DNA from 4 places in the Streptomyces sp. NPDC018000 genome. Region 2 is predicted to be linked to each of the others. Evidence: riboswitches for the same ligand, from Rfam matches in the RefSeq annotation. Region 2 holds a riboswitch; each other region holds the start of a gene.
What was found. Region 2 has a riboswitch for thiamine pyrophosphate ahead of thiD (bifunctional hydroxymethylpyrimidine kinase/phosphomethylpyrimidine kinase). Riboswitches for the same ligand answer to the same signal wherever they lie in the genome.
Positions count from the first base shown of each region.

Region 1: it holds a riboswitch for thiamine pyrophosphate, as region 2 does, so the genes downstream of both, thiC (phosphomethylpyrimidine synthase ThiC) here and thiD (bifunctional hydroxymethylpyrimidine kinase/phosphomethylpyrimidine kinase) in region 2, are expected to answer to the same signal.
Region 3: it holds a riboswitch for thiamine pyrophosphate, as region 2 does, so the genes downstream of both, thiO (glycine oxidase ThiO) here and thiD (bifunctional hydroxymethylpyrimidine kinase/phosphomethylpyrimidine kinase) in region 2, are expected to answer to the same signal.
Region 4: it holds a riboswitch for thiamine pyrophosphate, as region 2 does, so the genes downstream of both, ACH4EW_RS22200 (thiamine ABC transporter substrate binding subunit) here and thiD (bifunctional hydroxymethylpyrimidine kinase/phosphomethylpyrimidine kinase) in region 2, are expected to answer to the same signal.

Region 1 covers NZ_JBIRGM010000002.1:263,690-268,556, forward strand. Annotated here, with positions in the region: gene ACH4EW_RS05735 (GNAT family N-acetyltransferase) at 1-226, opposite strand, end outside; gene thiC (phosphomethylpyrimidine synthase ThiC) at 403-2,217, opposite strand; TPP riboswitch at 2,210-2,343, opposite strand; gene ACH4EW_RS05745 (YibE/F family protein) at 2,414-3,736, shown strand; gene ACH4EW_RS05750 (SsgA family sporulation/cell division regulator) at 3,817-4,254, opposite strand; gene ACH4EW_RS05755 (IclR family transcriptional regulator) at 4,356-4,867, opposite strand, start outside.
Region 2 covers NZ_JBIRGM010000012.1:34,935-39,801, reverse strand. Annotated here, with positions in the region: gene ACH4EW_RS22830 (ABC transporter ATP-binding protein) at 1-732, shown strand, start outside; gene thiD (bifunctional hydroxymethylpyrimidine kinase/phosphomethylpyrimidine kinase) at 960-1,802, opposite strand; TPP riboswitch at 1,794-1,888, opposite strand; gene ACH4EW_RS22820 (hypothetical protein) at 1,986-2,246, opposite strand; gene ACH4EW_RS22815 (SHOCT domain-containing protein) at 2,510-2,794, opposite strand; gene ACH4EW_RS22810 (ATP-binding protein) at 3,908-4,408, shown strand; gene ACH4EW_RS22805 (IPT/TIG domain-containing protein) at 4,628-4,867, opposite strand, start outside.
Region 3 covers NZ_JBIRGM010000010.1:106,690-111,556, forward strand. Annotated here, with positions in the region: gene pknB (Stk1 family PASTA domain-containing Ser/Thr kinase) at 1-436, opposite strand, end outside; gene ACH4EW_RS21345 (thiazole synthase) at 558-1,352, opposite strand; gene thiS (sulfur carrier protein ThiS) at 1,355-1,573, opposite strand; gene thiO (glycine oxidase ThiO) at 1,570-2,760, opposite strand; TPP riboswitch at 2,758-2,870, opposite strand; gene ACH4EW_RS21360 (NAD(P)/FAD-dependent oxidoreductase) at 3,254-4,507, shown strand; gene ACH4EW_RS21365 (Rv2175c family DNA-binding protein) at 4,578-4,867, shown strand, end outside.
Region 4 covers NZ_JBIRGM010000011.1:100,870-105,736, forward strand. Annotated here, with positions in the region: gene ACH4EW_RS22200 (thiamine ABC transporter substrate binding subunit) at 1-1,062, opposite strand, end outside; TPP riboswitch at 1,137-1,253, opposite strand; gene rlmN (23S rRNA (adenine(2503)-C(2))-methyltransferase RlmN) at 1,295-2,401, opposite strand; gene ACH4EW_RS22210 (phosphatidate cytidylyltransferase) at 2,506-3,591, opposite strand; gene frr (ribosome recycling factor) at 3,591-4,148, opposite strand; gene pyrH (UMP kinase) at 4,329-4,867, opposite strand, start outside.

The sequences.
Region 1 (4,867 bases), on a different contig from region 2:
CGATGAAGTTGTCACAGTCCTGGTCGTCGTGATCGCGCTCGATGCGCTCACGCAGCGACGAGAGCGAACGCGGCCAGATGCCCATCGCATGGGCGGTTGCCGGATCCGACCGCCACTCCTGCAGCAGCTCGGCGTCATCGACTTCGACGGGAACGAATGCGACCCTCCGCCCCCTCCAGCACGACTGTCGGTCTGCCTCGGTCTTCTCCACCGCGATGTCACTCATGCGCGGATCCTACGAATGCGCAAACGCCATGATCACCTGGTTTTCATCCAGGCACCCCACTCGTCGCCGCTTCGGTGCTGACCGTCCGGATCCCGCTGTGCGCTCACAGAGAACAGCCGATGAGTGGCGAAGGCCTGCGGCAGGCCTCCGCCACTCATCCACGCCGTCGGGCGGGCTCAGTCCGCAACCGGCAGATAGACCCGGTTGCCGGCCGCCGCGAACTCCTTGGACTTCTCCGCCATGCCCGCGTCGATCTCCGCCTGGGAACCGCCGTGTTCACGACGGATGTCCTGGGAGATCTTCATCGAACAGAACTTCGGGCCGCACATCGAGCAGAAGTGCGCCGTCTTCGCCGGCTCGGCCGGCAGCGTCTCGTCGTGGAATTCCCGCGCCGTGACCGGGTCGAGAGCCAGATTGAACTGGTCCTCCCAGCGAAATTCGAAACGGGCGTCGGAGAGCGCATCGTCCCAGGCCTGCGCCCCCGGGTGCCCCTTGGCGAGGTCCGCCGCATGAGCCGCGATCTTGTACGTGATGACGCCGGTCTTCACATCGTCCCGGTTGGGCAGACCGAGGTGCTCCTTGGGAGTGACATAGCAGAGCATCGCCGTGCCCCACCAGGCGATCAGCGCCGCACCGATGCCCGAGGTGATGTGGTCGTATGCCGGGGCGACATCGGTGGTCAGCGGGCCGAGCGTGTAGAACGGCGCCTCCTCGCAGATCTCCTGCTGGAGGTCGATGTTCTCCTTGATCTTGTGCATCGGCACATGGCCCGGGCCCTCGATCATGGTCTGGACACCGAACCGCTTGGCGATCGTGTTCAGTTCACCGAGCGTGCGCAGTTCGGCGAACTGGGCCTCGTCGTTGGCATCGGCGATCGAGCCGGGGCGCAGCCCGTCGCCCAGCGAATACGTCACGTCGTACGTGGCGAGGATCTCGCAGAGCTCCTCGAAGTGCTCGTACAGGAACGACTCCTTGTGGTGTGCGAGGCACCACGCTGCCATGATCGAGCCGCCGCGGGAGACGATGCCGGTCTTGCGGCGGGCGGTCAGCGGGACATACGGCAGGCGCACGCCGGCGTGGACCGTCATGTAGTCGACGCCCTGCTCGGCCTGCTCGATAACGGTGTCCTTGTAGATCTCCCAGGTCAGCTCCTCGGCTCGGCCATCGACCTTTTCGAGGGCCTGGTAGAGGGGAACGGTGCCGATCGGCACGGGGGAGTTGCGTAGAACCCACTCACGGGTGGTGTGGATGTTGCGCCCGGTGGAAAGGTCCATGACCGTGTCGGCGCCCCAGCGCGTCGCCCATGTCATCTTCTCCACCTCCTCCTCGATGGAGGACGTCACCGCGGAGTTGCCGATGTTGGCATTGACCTTCACCAGGAACCGCTTACCGATGATCATCGGCTCGGTCTCGGGGTGGTTGACGTTGGCCGGCAGCACGGCCCGGCCCGCGGCGATCTCCTCGCGCACCACCTGGGGTTCGACGTTCTCCCGGATCGCCACGTACTCCATTTCCGGGGTGATCTCACCCCGGCGGGCGTACGCGAGCTGGGTCACCGGCTGCCCGTCCCGGCTGCGACGGGGCAGGCGCGGGCGGCCGGGGAAGACCGCGTCAAGGTTGCGCAGCCCTTCCCCAAGCTCTCGGCTTCGCTCAAGCAGGGGAGACCCCATTCGCGGCGAGGTGTGCTTGAGCCCGTCGTCCTCGGGGCAGGCGGGGCGGCCCGGGTACTCCTCGGTGTCGCCGCGCGCGATGATCCAGTTCTCCCGCAGCGGTGCGAGCCCGCGACGGACATCGGTCTCGGTGGTGGGATCGGTGTACGGCCCGGACGTGTCGTACAGTGTCACGTCCTTGCCGTTGGTGAGGTGCACCTGACGAACCGGCACCCGGATGTCCGGGCGTGAGCCCTGGGCGTACCCCTTGTGCCAGCCGATGGACTTCCCGGCCTCGTCGCTCTGGTTCGAGGCAGGCGTGCGTGCGTCCGATGTGGTCATGAGACCTACTCCCTACGCCGGCATTACCCGGTAACAGGTTCGGCGGTCGGCGCAGCCTCTCCCGTACGGATGTACGGATATCAGCGCCCTCTCAGCCCGGTGCTCCGAGCTCCCGCGTGTGCAAAGGTTCCTCCACGCTAGCGCCCTGTCCGACGTAATGAACAGAGGGTCCTTCCCGCCTTGCGATGATCGGCCGGTGACGTCCACCCGTATCGACACCGAACCGCAGGGCCATCAGCACGGCCACTCGCACAGCCACGGCCCTGCCGCGCCCGTCTCCAAGCATCTGCGCAAGGTCATCGCGGCCGTGCTCATCCCGTTCGCCACCGCGGTCGTCGTCGGCCTGGTGGTGCTCTGGCCTGGCGGCGCGCCCTCGCACGAGCGGACCGGCGTCGGCTTCGACCGGCAGACCCAGCAGGGAAAGGTGGTGAACATCGACAAGGTGGACTGCAAGGACGTGAACGCCGCCCAGACGCCCGTCGGCGGCGAGAGCACCCCGTCGTCGGGGAGCGGACCCGGGCTGTGCGCGAAGGCCACCGTCGAGGTAAGGACCGGCCACGACAAAGGCCGGATCTTCGCCGAGATCGTCCAGCCCGATGCACCCCGTCAGTTACGCGAGGGGCAGGACGTGGTCGTGGCGTACGCCCCCGACGCACCCCGTGAACTGCAGTACTCGGTGATGGACGTGAACCGGAAGTTCCCGATGACGCTGCTGGCCGGGATCTTTGCCCTGGCCGTGATCGCGGTGGGCAGGATGCGCGGGGTGATGGCACTGGTCGCGCTCGCCGTATCGTTCGCCGTGCTGACCCTGTTCATCCTCCCAGCCATCCTCCAGGGCTCGAATCCCCTGCTCGTCGCGGTGGTCGGCGCCAGCGCGATCATGCTGATCGCGCTCTACATGTGCCACGGCCTGACCGCCCGCACATCGGTCGCGGTGATCGGCACCCTGATCTCATTGCTGCTGATCGGGCTGCTCGGATCGCAATTCATCAGCTGGGCGAGCCTGACCGGCAACACCGACGACAGCACCGGTCTCATCCACGGCCTGTACCCGCACATCGACATGAGCGGTCTGCTGCTGGCCGGTGTCATCATCGGCTCGCTCGGGGTACTCGACGATGTAACGGTCACCCAGACATCGGCGGTCTGGGAGCTGCACCAGGCGAACCCGACGATGGGTGCTCGGGGGCTCTACCGGGCAGGGATCAGGATCGGGCGCGATCACATCGCCTCGGTCGTCAATACGCTGGTGCTCGCCTACGCGGGCGCCGCACTGCCGCTGCTGCTGCTGTTCTCGATCGCCCAGAGCAGCGTGGGGACGGTGGCCAACAGCGAGCTGGTGGCGGAGGAGATAGTACGAACGCTGGTCGGTTCGATCGGACTGGTCGCCTCGGTGCCGGTGACAACGGTGCTCGCTGCGCTGGTCGTCTCCGCGGACCGCACGGGGGTCGGCGCGGAAGCCGGAGCTTCGGCACCCGTACGGACCGGGAAAGGCCGTCGTCGCAGGACGAAGCCTTGAACGCCTCCTTACGGAGAGCGATTCACCCATTCGGCAGGTGTTGCGTTCGACCGGCGGGCCGGTCGGCGACGCCGCGCTCTTCAGCCGGCGTTCTGTTCCTCGGCAAGGATCCGGCCCAGGGCCTCTTCCAGGTTGCCCTCGAAGTCACCCAGCGTGCACTCCTGCCCGAGCGGCACAAGCTTGTCCGTCCGGTCAAGAAATGCCACAAGTGGTGCCGTACCGGCTCTGAAGAGGGCGCGATCCGTGCCCACCTGCAGTCGGATATGCACATCGGACAGCCCTTCGGGCTCCGTGGGCCCGATATGCACATCGCCGTCACCACTGGGGCTGTTGAGGCCGTCGAGCAGCAGCTCACGGCCGAATGCCCAGGTGACGGGGGCGTCGCCAGGCAGATGGAAGGTCATCCGGATCGCATACGGATCGCGTACTTCGTACCGGAGCTCCACCGGGATCCGGAAAGAGAGCTCCTCGGAGACGAGGAAGCTCATCATGACCTCAGCTTGAACCGACTCGCGCATCGTCCAACCCCGCAGTAGATGAATCTGGCCAGGAATGATCCCCCATGGCCCTATTGACGCCATCGTGGTGCACGCGATAGCAGATCACAAGGAGTGATTTTTCAGATACTGATAGAGAACACGAACGAACGCAAGAGGCTGGCCACTTCGCCACGTAGTTGTTCGACTGCGGGGAGCAACCGCTCTTCCTGCTCCAGGGGTACCGAAATCGCCATCGCGGCAGCGGTGAATCCGGCCGTGATCGGAATGGCTGCGCAGACCGTCCCCAAGGCGTACTCCTGTCGTTCGATGACAGGTTCCATTCGTTCCAACGACCGCAATCGTTCAAGAAACGCCGGGCGGTCCCTCACCGAGTAGCGGGTCAGCGGCCTCACAGGGTGCCGGTCCAAATGGTCGTCACGGGCCTTCTCGTCGAGTTGGCTCAGCAGACACTGGCCGATCGCATGGGCGTGCCCGGTCTCCCGGAAGGACGCCCACTCGTCCACCGCGGGCGTGGCGGGGTCGTCGGCGACCGCGATGAGTTCGATCTCACCCTCGCGGTAGACGGCGCAGTACACCGGTGCACCAATGGTGTCGCGCCAGCGGCTCAGCGACTCGGTCATTCTGCTGCGAC
Region 2 (4,867 bases):
CGCAACGTGGCGTACGGGCTGGAGCGGGAAAGGCTCCCGCGCCGTGAGGTACGCGACCGGGTCGACGCGGTCCTGGCCACCGTCGGTCTGACCGCGTACGCCCGCCGCAGGCCGCACGAACTCTCCGGCGGACAGCGCCAGCGGGTCGCGCTCGCCCGCGCGATCGTGAAGCGGCCCCGTCTGCTGCTCCTCGACGAGCCGCTGTCCGCGCTCGACAAGCAGGTGCGGGCTGAGATGCAGCTGGAGCTGAAGCGGCTGCAGGACGAGGTCGGTATCACCTTCCTCGTGGTCACGCACGACCAGGAGGAGGCGATGTCGCTCGCCGACCGGATCGCCGTCATGAACGCGGGCCGCATCGAGCAGACCGATGCACCGGTGGCGCTGTACGAACGCCCGCGCACCGCCTTCGTCGCGGGCTTCGTCGGCGCGAACAATCTCCTTCCGGGCCCGTACGGCATCACGGCCGTGCGCCCGGAGCGCATCCACATCGGCGCCGGTGAAAGCCACGGCAGCGACGTCGGGGACGACCGGCTCACGGGCATGGTCGTCGACGTCAGCTTCCACGGCGGTACGTCACACCTCGCCGTGCGCGTCCCCCACCTGGAGGAGCCGGTACTCGTCGCCGTCCAGGGCCCGTCCCGTGTAGTGCCCGGCGAGCGGGTCTCGCTCTCCTGGCCGTCGGAGGCCGCCGTCCGCATACCTGCCGGACCGATCGAGGGGGAAGAGCCATGACAGAGCACCGGCTCACCGCGCTGTTCGTACCGGAGAGCGCGTACGGACCCAGCAACAATTGCGTCGCCATCGGCGATGAGGACCTGGTCGGCCTCGTACCCGCAGGCGAGCAGGACGGGGGCCGGTTCGACCTGCTCGACAGCCCGAACCGCAGGAATGTCTCCGCACAGTCCGCCACCCGGCGGGGCCAGGTGACGGACCGGCAGTGCGCGACTCGTCCGCTTGCGTCAGTTGCGCGCTCGGATCCGCCAGCCGTGGTCCACCGGCCCGGTGCCGCCCCCCAGAGCGAACCCCGCCGCGATCGCCGCGGTGGCGTAGTCCTTGGCCTGGCTTACGGCATGGGGAACCGGGCGGCCTTGCGCCAGGCCCACCGCGATGGCCGAGGCGAGCGTGCAGCCCGTACCGTGGGTATGGCGGTTGTCGTGCCGGGGCGCGCGCAGCCAGTGCTCTTCTTCGCCGTCCGTCAGCAGGTCCACTGCCTCGCCCGGCAGGTGACCGCCCTTCACCACCACCCAGCGGGGACCGTACGTGAGCAGCAGCGCGGCGGCGCGGCGCATGCCTGCTTCGTCCGTCACCGCGATGCCGGTGAGCTGCGCGACCTCGTCGAGATTCGGCGTGGCCACCGTCGCAACCGGCAGCAGCGTGGTCCGTACGGCATCCAGCGCGTCGTCGGCCAGCAGCTTGTCTCCGTGCTTGGACACGCTCACCGGGTCCACGACGACCGGGGCCGCCACATCCGACAACAGCTCGGCGACCGCCCTGACCAGTTCGGGCGAGGAGAGCATCCCCGTCTTGACCGCCTGGACACCGATGTCGTCGACGACACTGCGGTACTGCGCGCGCACCGCTTCCACGGGGACTTCCCATGCGCCCTGCACACCCAGGGAGTTCTGTGCAGTGACAGCCGTGAGCACGCTCATTCCGTGGGCGCCGAGCGCCAGCATGGTCTTCAGGTCGGCCTGGATTCCGGCTCCGCCGCCGGAGTCGGATCCGGCGATCGTCAGGACGCGGGGTGGCGCGGTCTGCCGGCCGTCGGCGGGCAGCCCGCCGGAAACATGCGCCAAAGGCATGGATGACATCCCTCCGCCAGTACGAACTGGTTCAGGTTCGACGGGTGTGATCTCAGCCCTGGGATGGGGCACCCCGTGTCCGGTACGGCGGACAGACTAACCCGATCGCTCCGGCTCTCACATCGCCGGGACCAGTACTCGCACTCCCTATCGGCCCCCGATGGCCTCCCTCCTTGTACTCGCTCACTTCTGGCTGAGCTTGATCTGCTGGGTCAGGTTGCCGACCTCACCGCCGAGTTTCTGCGCGGGGGCGGCGAGGGCGGCCAGTGAGGACTCGACATCGACCGCTGCGGCCGTGTGACGGTCCATGGCGGCTGCGTGCTCCAACTGTGCCCACACGGCGGCTTCGGCCACCAGCGCGTCGCGCTGAGGACTGGCAACCGGATGCTGGGATGCCTGGGTAAGCAGCTCGCGGGCCTTCCGGCCAGGGGTGCTGTCGGTCATGGACCGAATCTTGCCAGCGGACGCGAGGCGACGGACGGGTTTCGGAGGTGGGCGCGGCTCGCGGCCCGGCGAGCATGCCTTGGCCGGCACATAACTCCGTTGCACCTCCGAGCCGGTGGTGTACACGCTGCTTTCGCCCCGCAGCCGACAGGCCCGGGCGTAGACGTCTGCACCCGAGTAGGGGCCTGCGAGGCGGCCAGGAGGTCGGCAGCCGATCTCCCGGACCTTCCACGTACGGTCAGCCGCCGGTCTGCGGCTGAGATCTACGCCGGGCCCGGTCGTGAGCCGCGAAGGGTAGCCAGGCGACGCTGGTATTCCTCTTCGTCGATCTCGCCGCGCGCATACCGCTCGGCGAGGATCTGCTCAGGTCCGCCCGGCGGGGGTGTCTTGTGCCAGGCGGGGTGCTCGCTGCTGGGCGGGGCGGGGCGGGCCAGGGCTCGGTAGAGCAGGACGCCGACGGTGATGATCAACGCCCAGAACAGCACCGTGCCCACGGCCATCGCGAACCAGCTCCAGCCGCTCATGCCGTGGTCGTACCAGAACATCATTTGCACGTCACTTCCCCAGGTCATCCCTCGTAGGGGGACCGACGGGACAAACCGCTTCGCCATCCATCATCGCTCGCCGCGGGTCTGGCAGCGAAGGGCCGCACGGCCTCGGCCCCCAGGGCCGCCGGGCCCGCCTTCGCCAGGCGATGCATGCTGGAGGTGAAGGCGGTTTCCGACAAGGCGCAGGAGGCCCGTGACGGTATCGCCGACATCGTCGCGGCCATTGGAGCGGCGGGGGACTCAAATTCCAACTAGGTGGATCACAGATGGAACGGAACCCTGGGGCCCGCACGAGGCCTGCTCAACTCCTGCTGGCCGCCTCACGTTCATCCGGTTACACAGAGCAATATCCAACGAGGGACCTTTTGGCCGAATCGATGCGATGACGGCAAAGCTCCCTCCCTTGACTCATCTGCAAGAACCAAGCGTGATCACCTTAACCGTGAAAGGAGTCTCACTTTCCCGTAAATGCGCGCTCTCGAGATCCGGGCGGGCACTTCGGGATGAGCAAAGGAAACGGTTTGTCTGTGATGCAGACATGGATGGAGAGCATGGCTGGATCTCACTCACCCGACACGACGTCACTGCAGGAAGCCTGTCGCTCTGGCGTCCAATCCATGGCCGAGCCCCTCACCGCCGTTCACTTCATTCGCAGCACCGAGGCTGCACTAAAGCGGTTCGGCGCGGGGCACTCATATTGCTACGACTACGCCATTCGAGTGGTAGCCTGTCAGCTTTGTTGCTGTCATATCTGACGCAGAGGATAACTATCACTATCCAAACCGGTGGGCCGCCCACCCTCTCCGGGGGAGCGGCTGCTCATTTCTCTTGTAGCTGTCCAGGCGCGGTGAAGGCCTGGGGATCTGCCGAGGGGGGTCTGCCGCAATGGGCACCCCCGTGGGAGGGGTTTGGATCCGCCAGTCGGTGCCGGCATCCGGTGCCGACTGGCCGCTTCCTACCGCTGAACGCCCCTGGGCTCCCTGCACGGTGGCCCCGTCCGGCGCACATCGCAGGGCAGGAAATTCGCAGCCAGCGGCTTGTGCCGCGTCCCGTCCGGAAGCGCGAACCTGCCTCCCCGCCGTCTGAGCAAGGCCCAGGACGAGAGGAAGAGCAATGCTGCCGACTGCTTGGTCGGGGGCACAGATCGCACTGTCCCCCCAAGAGATTGAACAATGGCCGAAAACGGCATCAGCCCGGGCCCTGGCCGACGACAGGCCTACGAGACAGTCCGCCTCGTTCCGCGTGCCGTCACTGGAGCGAGCGGTGCCGGTCTGCCGCCATCTGGCCCGGGTGTGGATGGATTCCGAGGACGTGACAAATGAGGGTGCCCGATGTGCGGCCCTACTCGTGATCTCTGAGCTGATGACCAACGCCATCGTCCACACGAACAGCATCTCGATCACCTGCCGCCTGCGAACGGACGGCGACTGGCTTCTCGTGGAAGTCCAGGACGAAGGCGGCACATCGTTCGTCCCGTACCCGCGTCGCGTCGGCAACGCCAACGAACATGGTCGAGGTCTGGTGGTGGTCGCGCACTCCGCCCAGGCACTGGGAACGCGGTTGGAGGCCGACGGCGGCCGCACGTTCTGGGCACGGATCTCACTGACCGGGTGAAGTCCGTCCGGGTTGCGTTCCGCGACGGGCTCATCCCCCGGCACTCTCATGGGCTCCAACGCGTCGGCGTGCGGCCTGGTCACGCCCGGCCGGGACCGAGTTCACCGGGCCCGGAGCCGCCCCGATTCCGAACAGCGCCGGCCTGCGCGTGGAACTCGCAGGCCGGCACTGTTCGAAGCCCTGGCCAGTCGGTGTGGCGACGCGGCAGGAGAGAGGTGGTCAGATGTAGGTGTACCCGCCGGGGACGGTGGCGGTGCCGCCGGCGGTCGTCACCATGACCGGGACGTTGCCCACGGTGGAGCCTGCCGGGGTGATCCCGAACAGCAGGATCCCGGTGGGGTCGCTGCCCAGCACGGTGGCCGGAACTCCGTTGACGGTGACGGTGGCACCGTTGAGGTCGGTGCCGGTGATAACGAACGGGGTGGCGCCGGCGACCGGGCCCGAGGCCGGGTTGATGCT
Region 3 (4,867 bases), on a different contig from region 2:
TCTCCGGCTTCATGTCGCGGTGCACGAAGCCCGCCCGGTGCGCGGCGCCGAGGGCGGCCAGGACCGGCTCCAGGATGTCCAGTGCGGCCCTCGGCTGCAGGGCGCCGCGTTCGCGCAGGATGTCGCGCAGGGTGCAGCCCGCGACGTACTCCATGGCGAGGTAGACGTACTGTCCCTGGGCGCCCTGGTCGAAGACCGCAACCACATTGGGGTGCGCAAGCCGGGCCACGGACTTGGCCTCGCGGATGAAGCGCTCGACGAACGAGGCGTCGGTGGCGAGCGCCGGGTGCATCACCTTGAGGGCGAGCACCCGGTCGAGCCGGGTGTCCACGGCCCGGTAGACCGTGGCCATGCCGCCCACGGCGATGCGGGCATCGACGCGGTAGCGGCCGTCGAGCAGCTGCCCGACGAGAGGGTCCTGGAGGGTCGTATCCACGCATGTGAGTCTACGAGCCGCCACGGACACGGCCCACGAGCCGGGGCAGACCCGGGGCCGTACCGCAGCCGAGCCTTGACAGGGACATGTGCGCCGCGGTGCTCCGGTGGGTCCCGGTGGGTCAGAACGCCGGGCGTTCCGGGTCCAGCACCGCGCGCCCCTCCACCGGCGACGAGGCCTCGGCGAAGTGGCGGCGCGGGATCCGGCCCGCGCGGTACGCCAGCCGCCCGCCCGCCACCGCATGCCGCATCGCCGCGGCCATCAGTTCGGGCTCCTGGGCCCTGGTCACCGCGGACGCCAGCATCACCGCCGCGCACCCCAGTTCCATCGCCAGTGCCGCGTCCGAGGCCGTCCCGGCGCCCGCGTCGAGAATCACCGGCACCCGGGCCTGCTCGACGATCAGCTGGAAGTTGTGCGGATTGCGGATGCCGAGGCCGGAGCCGATGGGGGAGCCGAGAGGCATGACCGCCGCGCACCCCACGTCCTGGAGCCTGCGGGCCAGCACCGGGTCGTCATTGGTGTACGGCAGCACGGTGAAGCCGTCGTCCACCAGCGTCTCCGCGGCGTCCAGCAGTTCGATCGGGTCGGGCAGCAGGGTGCGCTCGTCGGCCACCACCTCCAGCTTGACCCAGTCGGTGCCGAGCGCCTCGCGGGCCAGCCGGGCGGTCAGTACGGCCTCGCCCGCGGTGAAGCAGCCCGCCGTGTTCGGCAGGACACGGATGGAGAGCCGCTGGAGCACGGAGAGCACCGAGCCCTGCACGGTCGGATCGAGGCGGCGCATCGCGACGGTGGTCAGTTCGGTGCCGGAGGCGGTCAGGGAGCGTTCCAGCACGTCGAGGCTGGGTGCCCCGCCTGTTCCCATGATCAGCCGGGAGCCGAAGGTGGCGTCGCCGAGGGTGAAGAGGTCGTCGGACACGGTCAGCCTCCCTGGACGGCGGTCAGGACCTCGACGCGGTCACCGTCACTGAGTGCGGCGGCGGGCCACTGGCCGCGCGGGACGACGCTCTCGTTGACGGCGGCCGCGACGCCGGAGCGTGCGGCGGTCAGGGTGGCGACAAGGGTGTCCAGGGTGGTGCCCGCGGCGAGGAGACGGACCTCGCCGTTCACGGACACGCAGAGCGGTGCGGGCTCGGTCATGCGGGCTGCTCCTGACGTACGGAGGCGGCGGACGAGAAACGGTGTGGGGTGAAGGGGCGGGCCATCTCGGGCAGCTCGCCGCCGGCCAGGAGCTCTGCCATGACGTCACCGGTGACGGGGGTGAGCAGAACCCCGTTGCGGTGGTGGCCAGTGGCGAGGTGGAGGCCGGGCAGGGCGGTGGGGCCGAGCAGCGGGGCGTTGTCGGGGGAGGCGGGGCGCAGGCCGGCCCGGGTCTCGGTGAGCGGCAGTTCGGTGATGCCGGGCACCAGTTCGTGGGCGTCCCGCAGCAGCTCGTAGACGCCGCCCGCGGTGACGGTGATGTCCCAGCCCATCTCCTCGGTGGTGGCGCCGACGACCAGTTCGCCGTTCTCGCGCGGTACGAGATAGACCTGGCTTCCCCGGACGACGGCCCGGACCGTCCGGGTGAGGAACGGCGAGGTCCGTCTCCTCGCCGCGGGCACGGTCAGCCGGAGCACCTGTCCCTTCACCGGCCGGACCGGCGGCACGACCTCGTCCGGCAGCCCCGGGAGCCGGCCGCTGAGGCTGCCCGCGGCGAGCACGACCTGGTCGGCGGCGAGCTCCGTACTCCCGGCGAGCACGGCTCCGGCGGCCCGGTCGCGTATCACCGTCAGGCGCTCCACCCAGTCTCGGTGGAAGGCCACCCCGGCCCGCTCGCAGGCAGTCAGCAGTGCGGCGGCCAGCCGGCGGGGATCGATCTGGTGGTCGCCGTCGACCCGCAGACCGCCGCGGACGCCCGGCGTGAGCATCGGCTCCAGGCGGCGGCATTCGCGGCCGGTGAGCCACTGCGACTCCAGGCCCGAACGCTGCTGCAGGGCGTGCAGTTCCCGCAGATGGGCACGGTCGTCGGAGTCCAGCGCGACAGCCAGGGTGCCGCAGGCGCGGAAGCCGGTCTCCTGTCCGCTCGCCGCCTCCAGCTCGGCCACGAAGGCCGGATAGCGCGCGGCCGAGGCGACATTGAGCCCCAGCAGCAGCTGTTCGCCGTAGTGGAGTTCGGTGACGGCGGCCAGCATGCCGGCTGCCACTCGGGCGGCCCCGCCGCCCGGTTCGGGATCGACGACCGCGGTGCGCAGTCCGCGTTGCGCGGCCCGCCAGGCGGTCACCAGACCGATGATCCCGCCCCCGATGACAAGGACGTCGGATCCGTTTCCGTCCCGAGAAGAACGCATGGGCGTCCAGCCCCTCCCTTCGCCGGCATGACCCGGATCAGGTTCGTACGGTCGGAGGCCGCCCAGCCTCCCTCTCAGCCCGGTGCGTCCGGGCTCCCGCGAGTGTTTTACGTCGGCCACCCTAACGACCTCGCCCACGATTGTCAGAGGCGTCGCGGTGTCCGGGACCTCCGCCTCCGGCGTTGTCGTCAGTCTTCCCCAAGGTCTCGGCTTCGCTCGACCTGGGGGAGACCCCATCCGCTCCTTCCCCAAGCTCTCAGCTGCGTTCGAGCAGGGGAGACCCCATCCGACTCCCTCCTCCGCCTTGGATTCGAAGGCCCCAGACGCCGCTCCTTCTCCCACTGCCAATCGTGGGCGAGGTCGTAAATCCCCTCCTCCGACCCGGAAAGGGAGCAGCCCCGTGGCCCGTTCGCTCGGCGGACTCGTTCTCTCGCCGGTCGCCGACCAGGACTCCCCCTTTCCTGACGGTCCGTCAGATGCTTAAGGTGTACGGGTGAGCGAGCAGCAGCAGTCAGAGCAGCCGGACCGGCGGGCAGGGCGCCGTGTCGTCATCGTCGGCGCGGGCATGGCCGGCGTGCAGACGGCCGTGGCCCTGCGGGAACAGGGCTTCGCCGGCCCCGTAGTCCTGATCGGCGCCGAACCGCACCAGCCCTACGACCGGCCCCCGCTGTCCAAGGCGGTCCTGCTCGGCAAGGCCGAGGACTCCGCCTTCGACGTCGACTTCGAGGCGCTGGACATCGATCTGCAACTGGGCCGCGAGGTCACCGGTGTGCGGCCGGACGCGCATGAGCTGGACACCCCGTCAGGACCCGTTCCCTACGACGTCCTGGTGATCGCGACCGGCGCCGAACCTGTCGTCCTGCCCGGCGCCGAGGGCGTTCCCGGGGTCCATCTGCTGCGCACCCTCGACGACGCGGCACGGCTGCGGCCCGTCCTTGACGGGCAGCACGGCGTCGTGGTCGTCGGTGCGGGCTGGATCGGTGCCGAATTCGCCACCGCGGCCCGCGCCGCGGGCTGCGAGGTCACCGTCGTCGAGGCCGCCGACCGGCCCCTCGCGGGCGTGCTGCCCGCCGAGGTCGCCGCCCCGATGACCGCCTGGTACGCCGAGAGCGGCGCCGAACTCCTCACCGGAGCCAGGGTCGCCCGCATCGAACCCGGCCGGGTGATCCTCGCCGACGGCCGCACGATCCCGGCCGGAGCGGTCGTCGTCGGAATCGGCGCACGGCCCGCCACCGGCTGGCTGGCCGGCTCCGGCATCGCGCTCGGCGCCGACGGATCGGTGACCGCCGACGGGGCGCTGCGTAGCTCGCTGCCCGATGTGTACGCGGTCGGTGACTGCGCCTCGTTCCCCTCCGCCCGGTACGGAGAGCGCCTTCTCATCCACCACTGGGACAACGCTCTCCAGGGCCCGCGGACCGCCGCTGCCAACATCATCGGGGCGGGGGCCGAGGACGGTCCGGCGCCGCAGACGTACGACCCCGTACCGTACTTCTGGTCCGAGCAGTTCGACCGGTTCGTGCAGTACGCGGGCCATCACGGGGGCGGCGACACCCTGTTGTGGCGCGGCGATCCGGCCGGTCCCTCCTGGTCGGTGTGCTGGCTGCGGGACGGCGTCCTGGTCGCGGTCCTCGCCGTCGGCCGGCCACGCGATCTGGCGCAGGGGCGCAAGCTCATCGAGGCGGGGGCGCGGCTCGATCCGGCACGGGCCGCCGACCCCTCCGTACCGCTGAAGTCGGCAACCCTCTGACGGCGTATCCCGACCCCCGTACGGTCGGCCCGGCTACCGACTGTCGGTCCGGGATGGCACGCTTGTCCCTGTGACCGAGATTGACGCAAAGATCGATGCTCTCGTCCCCGACTGGCTCCACCTTCCCGACATCGCAGAGATGCTCGGTGTCGAGGTGACCCGCGTGCGGCAGCTGGTCAAGGAGGGCCAGCTCATCGCCGTACGACGTGGTGAGAACCGGGCGCTCCAGGTGCCCGGCGCCTTCATCGACGGCACCAAGGTGGTCAAGGGCCTCTCCGGAACCCTGACGCTCCTGAGGGACGACGGCTTCACAGACGAAGAGATGCTGGAATGGCTCTTCACCCCCGACCCGACCCTGCC
Region 4 (4,867 bases), on a different contig from region 2:
CTTGGAGATCTTGTCCGGGGCGATGGTCGTCGGCTTGTCCACCGTCGCGCCGAATTTCGTGAAGAGTTCCGGCAGTTCAGCGCTCTTGACGACCGGGTTCACGAACATGTTGAGCGGCATGTCCTCCTGGAACTTCTTGCTGATCAGGAAGTCCAGCAGAGCTTTGCCGCCCGCCTCGTTCTTCGCGCCGTTCAGCAGACCGGCGAACTCGGTCTGACGGAAGCAGGTCCCGGTGGCGACCCCGGTCGGGGCCTCGGCCGGCTGCGGCTTGGCGTACAGCACCTCGACGGGCGGGCTGGAGGCGTACGAGACGACGAGCGGCCGGTCGGCCTTGGCCTTCTTGCCGCCTGCTGAGCCGGAGAACTCCTCGTTGTACGCCTGCTCCCAGCCGTCGACGACCTTGACTCCGTTGTTCTTCAGCTTCTTCCAGTAGTCCTGGTAGCCGTTCTCGCCGTAGGTGGCGATGGTGCCGAGGAGAAAGCCGAGGCCGGGCGAGGAGGTCGCGGCGTTCTCGGTGACGAGGAGGTTCTTGTACGCGGGCTTCGCCAGGTCGTCGAAGGACTGCGGCGGCGCGAGCTTCTTGTCGGCGAAGTACTTCTTGTCGTAGTTGACGCAGATGTCGCCGGTGTCGATCGGGGTCACCCGGTGCTCGGCGTCCAGTTGGGTGCCGGCCGCCACCTGGTCGATGCCCTTCGCCTCGTACGGCGTGAAGAGACCGCTGTCGAGGGCGCGGGAGAGCAGGGTGTTGTCGACGCCGAAGAACACATCGCCGCGCGGGGAGCCCTTGGTCAGGATCTCCTGGTTGAGCGCGACACCCGCGTCGCCGCTCTTCAGCACCTTGACGGTGTAGCCGGTCTCCTCGGTGAACTCCTTGAGCACGTCCTCGGAGACGTTGAAGGAATCATGGCTGACGAGAGTCACGGTCTTCGAATCGGAGCTCTTCGTGCCGCCGGAACCGGAGTCCGACGTGTCGGAACTCCCGCATCCGGCAACTGCCGTGACGCCGAGCGCGGCCGTGACAGCCGTCGCCGCAAGCTGCTTGGTTCTGCGCGTGATGCTCATTGTGGATTCCTCCTGGGTTTTGGCCAGGAAGAGACGCGGCCCTGCCCTTGGAGAAACGGGCAGGGCGCAACAGCATGAGTTGATGACCGAACTTCCTACCCGGAATGACCCGGGCGAGGTTCAGAGGGTCTGCGGCCGACCTGTTCTCGGTGCCGCACTCTCAGCGCTGTGGCGCTCCCCTGTCGGAATATGAAGTTGATTTCAGGCCCAGGTTACATTGGCCGTTCCGGCCTCAGCGCTCGGCCGCCGCCAACTGCCCGCAGGCCCCGTCGATCTCCTGGCCGCGGGTGTCCCGCACGGTCACCGGCACTCCGTGTGCCGCGATCGCCTCGACGAACGCCTTCTCGTCCTCGGGCCGCGAGGCGGTCCACTTGGAGCCGGGCGTCGGGTTCAGCGGGATCAGGTTGACGTGCACCCGCTTGCCCTTGAGGAGCCTGCCGAGCCGGTCACCGCGCCACGCCTGGTCGTTGATGTCACGGATCAGCGCGTACTCGATGGAGATCCGGCGACCGGACTTCTCCGCGTACTCCCATGCCGCGTCCAGTACCTCGCGCACCTTCCAGCGCGTGTTCACCGGCACGAGCGTGTCCCGCAGCTCGTCGTCCGGCGCGTGGAGCGAGACGGCGAGACGGCACTTGAAGCCCTCGTCGGCGAAGCGCAGCATGGCCGGCACCAGGCCCACGGTGGAGACGGTGATCCCGCGCTGCGAGAGCCCCAGGCCGTCCGGCTCCGGGTCGGTCAGCCGACGGATCGCGCCGACCACCCGGTTGTAGTTGGCGAGCGGCTCGCCCATGCCCATGAAAACGATGTTGGAGAGCCGCGCGGGCCCACCCGGCACCTCTCCGTCGCGCAGCGCCCGCATGCCGTCCACGATCTGGTGGACGATCTCGGCGGTCGACAGATTACGGTCGAGACCGGCCTGCCCCGTGGCGCAGAACGGGCAGTTCATCCCGCATCCCGCCTGCGACGAGATGCACATCGTCACCCGCTCCGGGTAGCGCATCAGGACGGACTCGACGAGCGTCCCGTCGTGCAGCTTCCACAGCGTCTTACGGGTGGTGTCGTCGTCACAACTGATGTGGCGGACCACGGACATCAGGTCGGGGAACATCACCTCGGCAAGTTTGTCCCGCGAACCGGCCGGGATGTTGGTCCACTCGGCCGGGTCGTGCGCGTACCGCGCGAAGTAGTGCTGTGAGAGCTGCTGGGCGCGGAACGGCTTCTCGCCGATCGCGGCGACGGCTTCCTTGCGCTCGGCGGGCGTGAGGTCGGCGAGGTGCCGCGGCGGCTTCTTGGCTCCGCGGGGTGCGACGAAAGTGAGTTCTCCGGGCTTAGGCATGGTTCATCCAGTGTCGCAGACAAAGCAGTGAGGACCCGCCGCCCTGTGGACAACGGACCCTCACTCGTAAAAGCCCAGGTCAGGACGGGAGGCCGTCCCGAGGCTCAGCCGGAACCCACGAACAGCACCAGCAGCAGCCAGACCACCGGGGCGGTCGGCAGCAGCGAGTCCAGCCGGTCCATGATGCCGCCGTGGCCCGGCAGCAGCGTGCCCATGTCCTTGATCCCGAGGTCTCGCTTGATCATCGACTCGCCCAGATCGCCGAGAGTGGCACTGGCCGCGACCGCGAGCCCCAGCAGCAGACCCTGCCACCAGGAACCGCCGTCGATCAGGAACTGCATGCACAGCGCACCGGCGACCATCGCGAAGGCGACGGCACCGAACAAGCCCTCACGGGTCTTCCCGGGACTGATGCGCGGCGCGAGCTTGTGCTTGCCGAAGCGCCAGCCGACGGCGTACGCACCCGTGTCGCTGACCACGGTCAGCAGCAGGAAGGTGAGCACCCGCTGCGGCCCGTCGTCCGCGGTCAGGAGCATGGCCACGAAGGTGGCCAGGAACGGTACGTAGAACGCGGCGAACACGCCGGCCGTGACGTCCCTGAGGTAGCCCTCAGGAGGCTCGGTCATCCGCCAGACGAGCACTGCGAGTGCGGTCAGCGCCATCGCCGCCCAGGCACCCTCGGCGCCCCGTACGTATCCGGCCACCACCATCGCCGCGCCACCGACCGCCAGCGGGATGAGCGGCGCCTTGATGCCCTTGCGCTCCTCCAGCCGGCAGGTGAGCTCCCACAGGCCCACGACGACGGCGATGGCGATCACACCGACGAAGACGGCCTTCACGATGAACAGCGAGGCGACAATGACGGCGCCGAGCCCCACGCCGACCACTATTGCGGATCGCAGATCACGGCCCGCACGTTTCTTCTGCGGGGGCGGCGGCGCGGTGGACATGGGCTCCTGCGGCTTCTGGTCACGAAACAGGGGGCCGCCGCTCAGGTGCGCGGCCCCCTGGTCCCGGTCATCACGGTCGTCAGCGTCTCTACCTGTGTCGGGAACGTCCGGCACGATGGGCATGGGCCGAGTTTGCTGGGCGTCATGCACATCGTATGCAGGACCCGCGGGAGCGGCCTGCGTCTCGGGCGCACCCCAGCGGCCGGCTCCCCGCGGGGCGCCCCAGGAAGAGTCGTTCATCAGACTTCGAGCAGCTCGGCTTCCTTGTGCTTGAGCAGCTCGTCAACCTGTGCAACGTACTTCGCGGTGGTGTCGTCGAGTTCCTTCTCGGCGCGACGCACCTCGTCCTCGCCGGACTCCTTGTCCTTGACAAGCTTGTCCAAGGCCTCCTTGGCCTTGCGGCGAACGGCCCGGATGGAGATCTTGGAGTCCTCGGCCTTCGCCTTCGCGACCTTGATGTAGTCGCGACGACGCTCCTCGGTGAGCTCCGGGAAGGTCACCCGGATGATGTTGCCGTCGTTGCTCGGGTTGACGCCGAGATCCGAGTCGCGGATGGCCTGCTCGATGTTGCGCAGCGCGCTCTTGTCGAACGGCGTCACGACGGCCATGCGCGGCTCGGGCACCGAGAACGAAGCGAGCTGGTTGATCGGGGTCAGTGCACCGTAGTAGTCGGCGACGATCTTGTTGAACATCGCCGGGTGCGCACGGCCGGTACGGATCGCGGCGAAGTCCTCCTTCGCGACGACGACGGCCTTCTCCATCTTCTCCTCGGCCTCAAGGAGGGTTTCTTCGATCACCACGTGCTCCTGCGTGTCTTGAGTGGGCCCGGCGTGCTCGGGCCCGGCGGGTCCTGCGTCGCGTCCTCACCTGCACGGTGTCCGACCGGCAGGCCGTTGTCCATCCTTCGGGACCTGTTCCGGGGTATTCCCCGCCGGCCCCGGGCCTTCCCGCGACTTCCCGAGAAGGCCCCCCGGTTCTCAGGCCCGGGTGCCCTGGTCACTCACGAGCGTGCCGATCTTCTCACCCTTGACCGCGCGGGCGATATTGCCCGTGGCAGTGAGCTCGAAGACGAGGATCGGCAGCTCGTTGTCACGGCAGAGCGTGATGGCGGTGGCGTCGGCGACCTTGAGATCGCGGGCGAGCACCTCGCTGTACTCAAGGGCGTCGAACTTCACCGCGTCGGGGTTGGTCTTCGGGTCGGAGTCGTAGACCCCGTCCACCCCGTTCTTGCCCATCAGCAGAGCCTGGGCGTCGATCTCCAGAGCGCGCTGGGCGGCGGTTGTGTCGGTGGAGAAGTACGGCATCCCCATGCCGGCGCCGAAGATGACGACGCGGCCCTTCTCCAGGTGGCGCACGGCGCGCAGCGGGATGTACGGCTCCGCGACCTGCCCCATGGTGATGGCGGTCTGGACGCGGGAGTCGATGCCCTCCTTCTCCAGGAAGTCCTGGAGCGCCAGGCAGTTCATGACCGTGCCGAGCATGCCCATGTAGTCGGAACGGGCCCGGTCCATGCCGC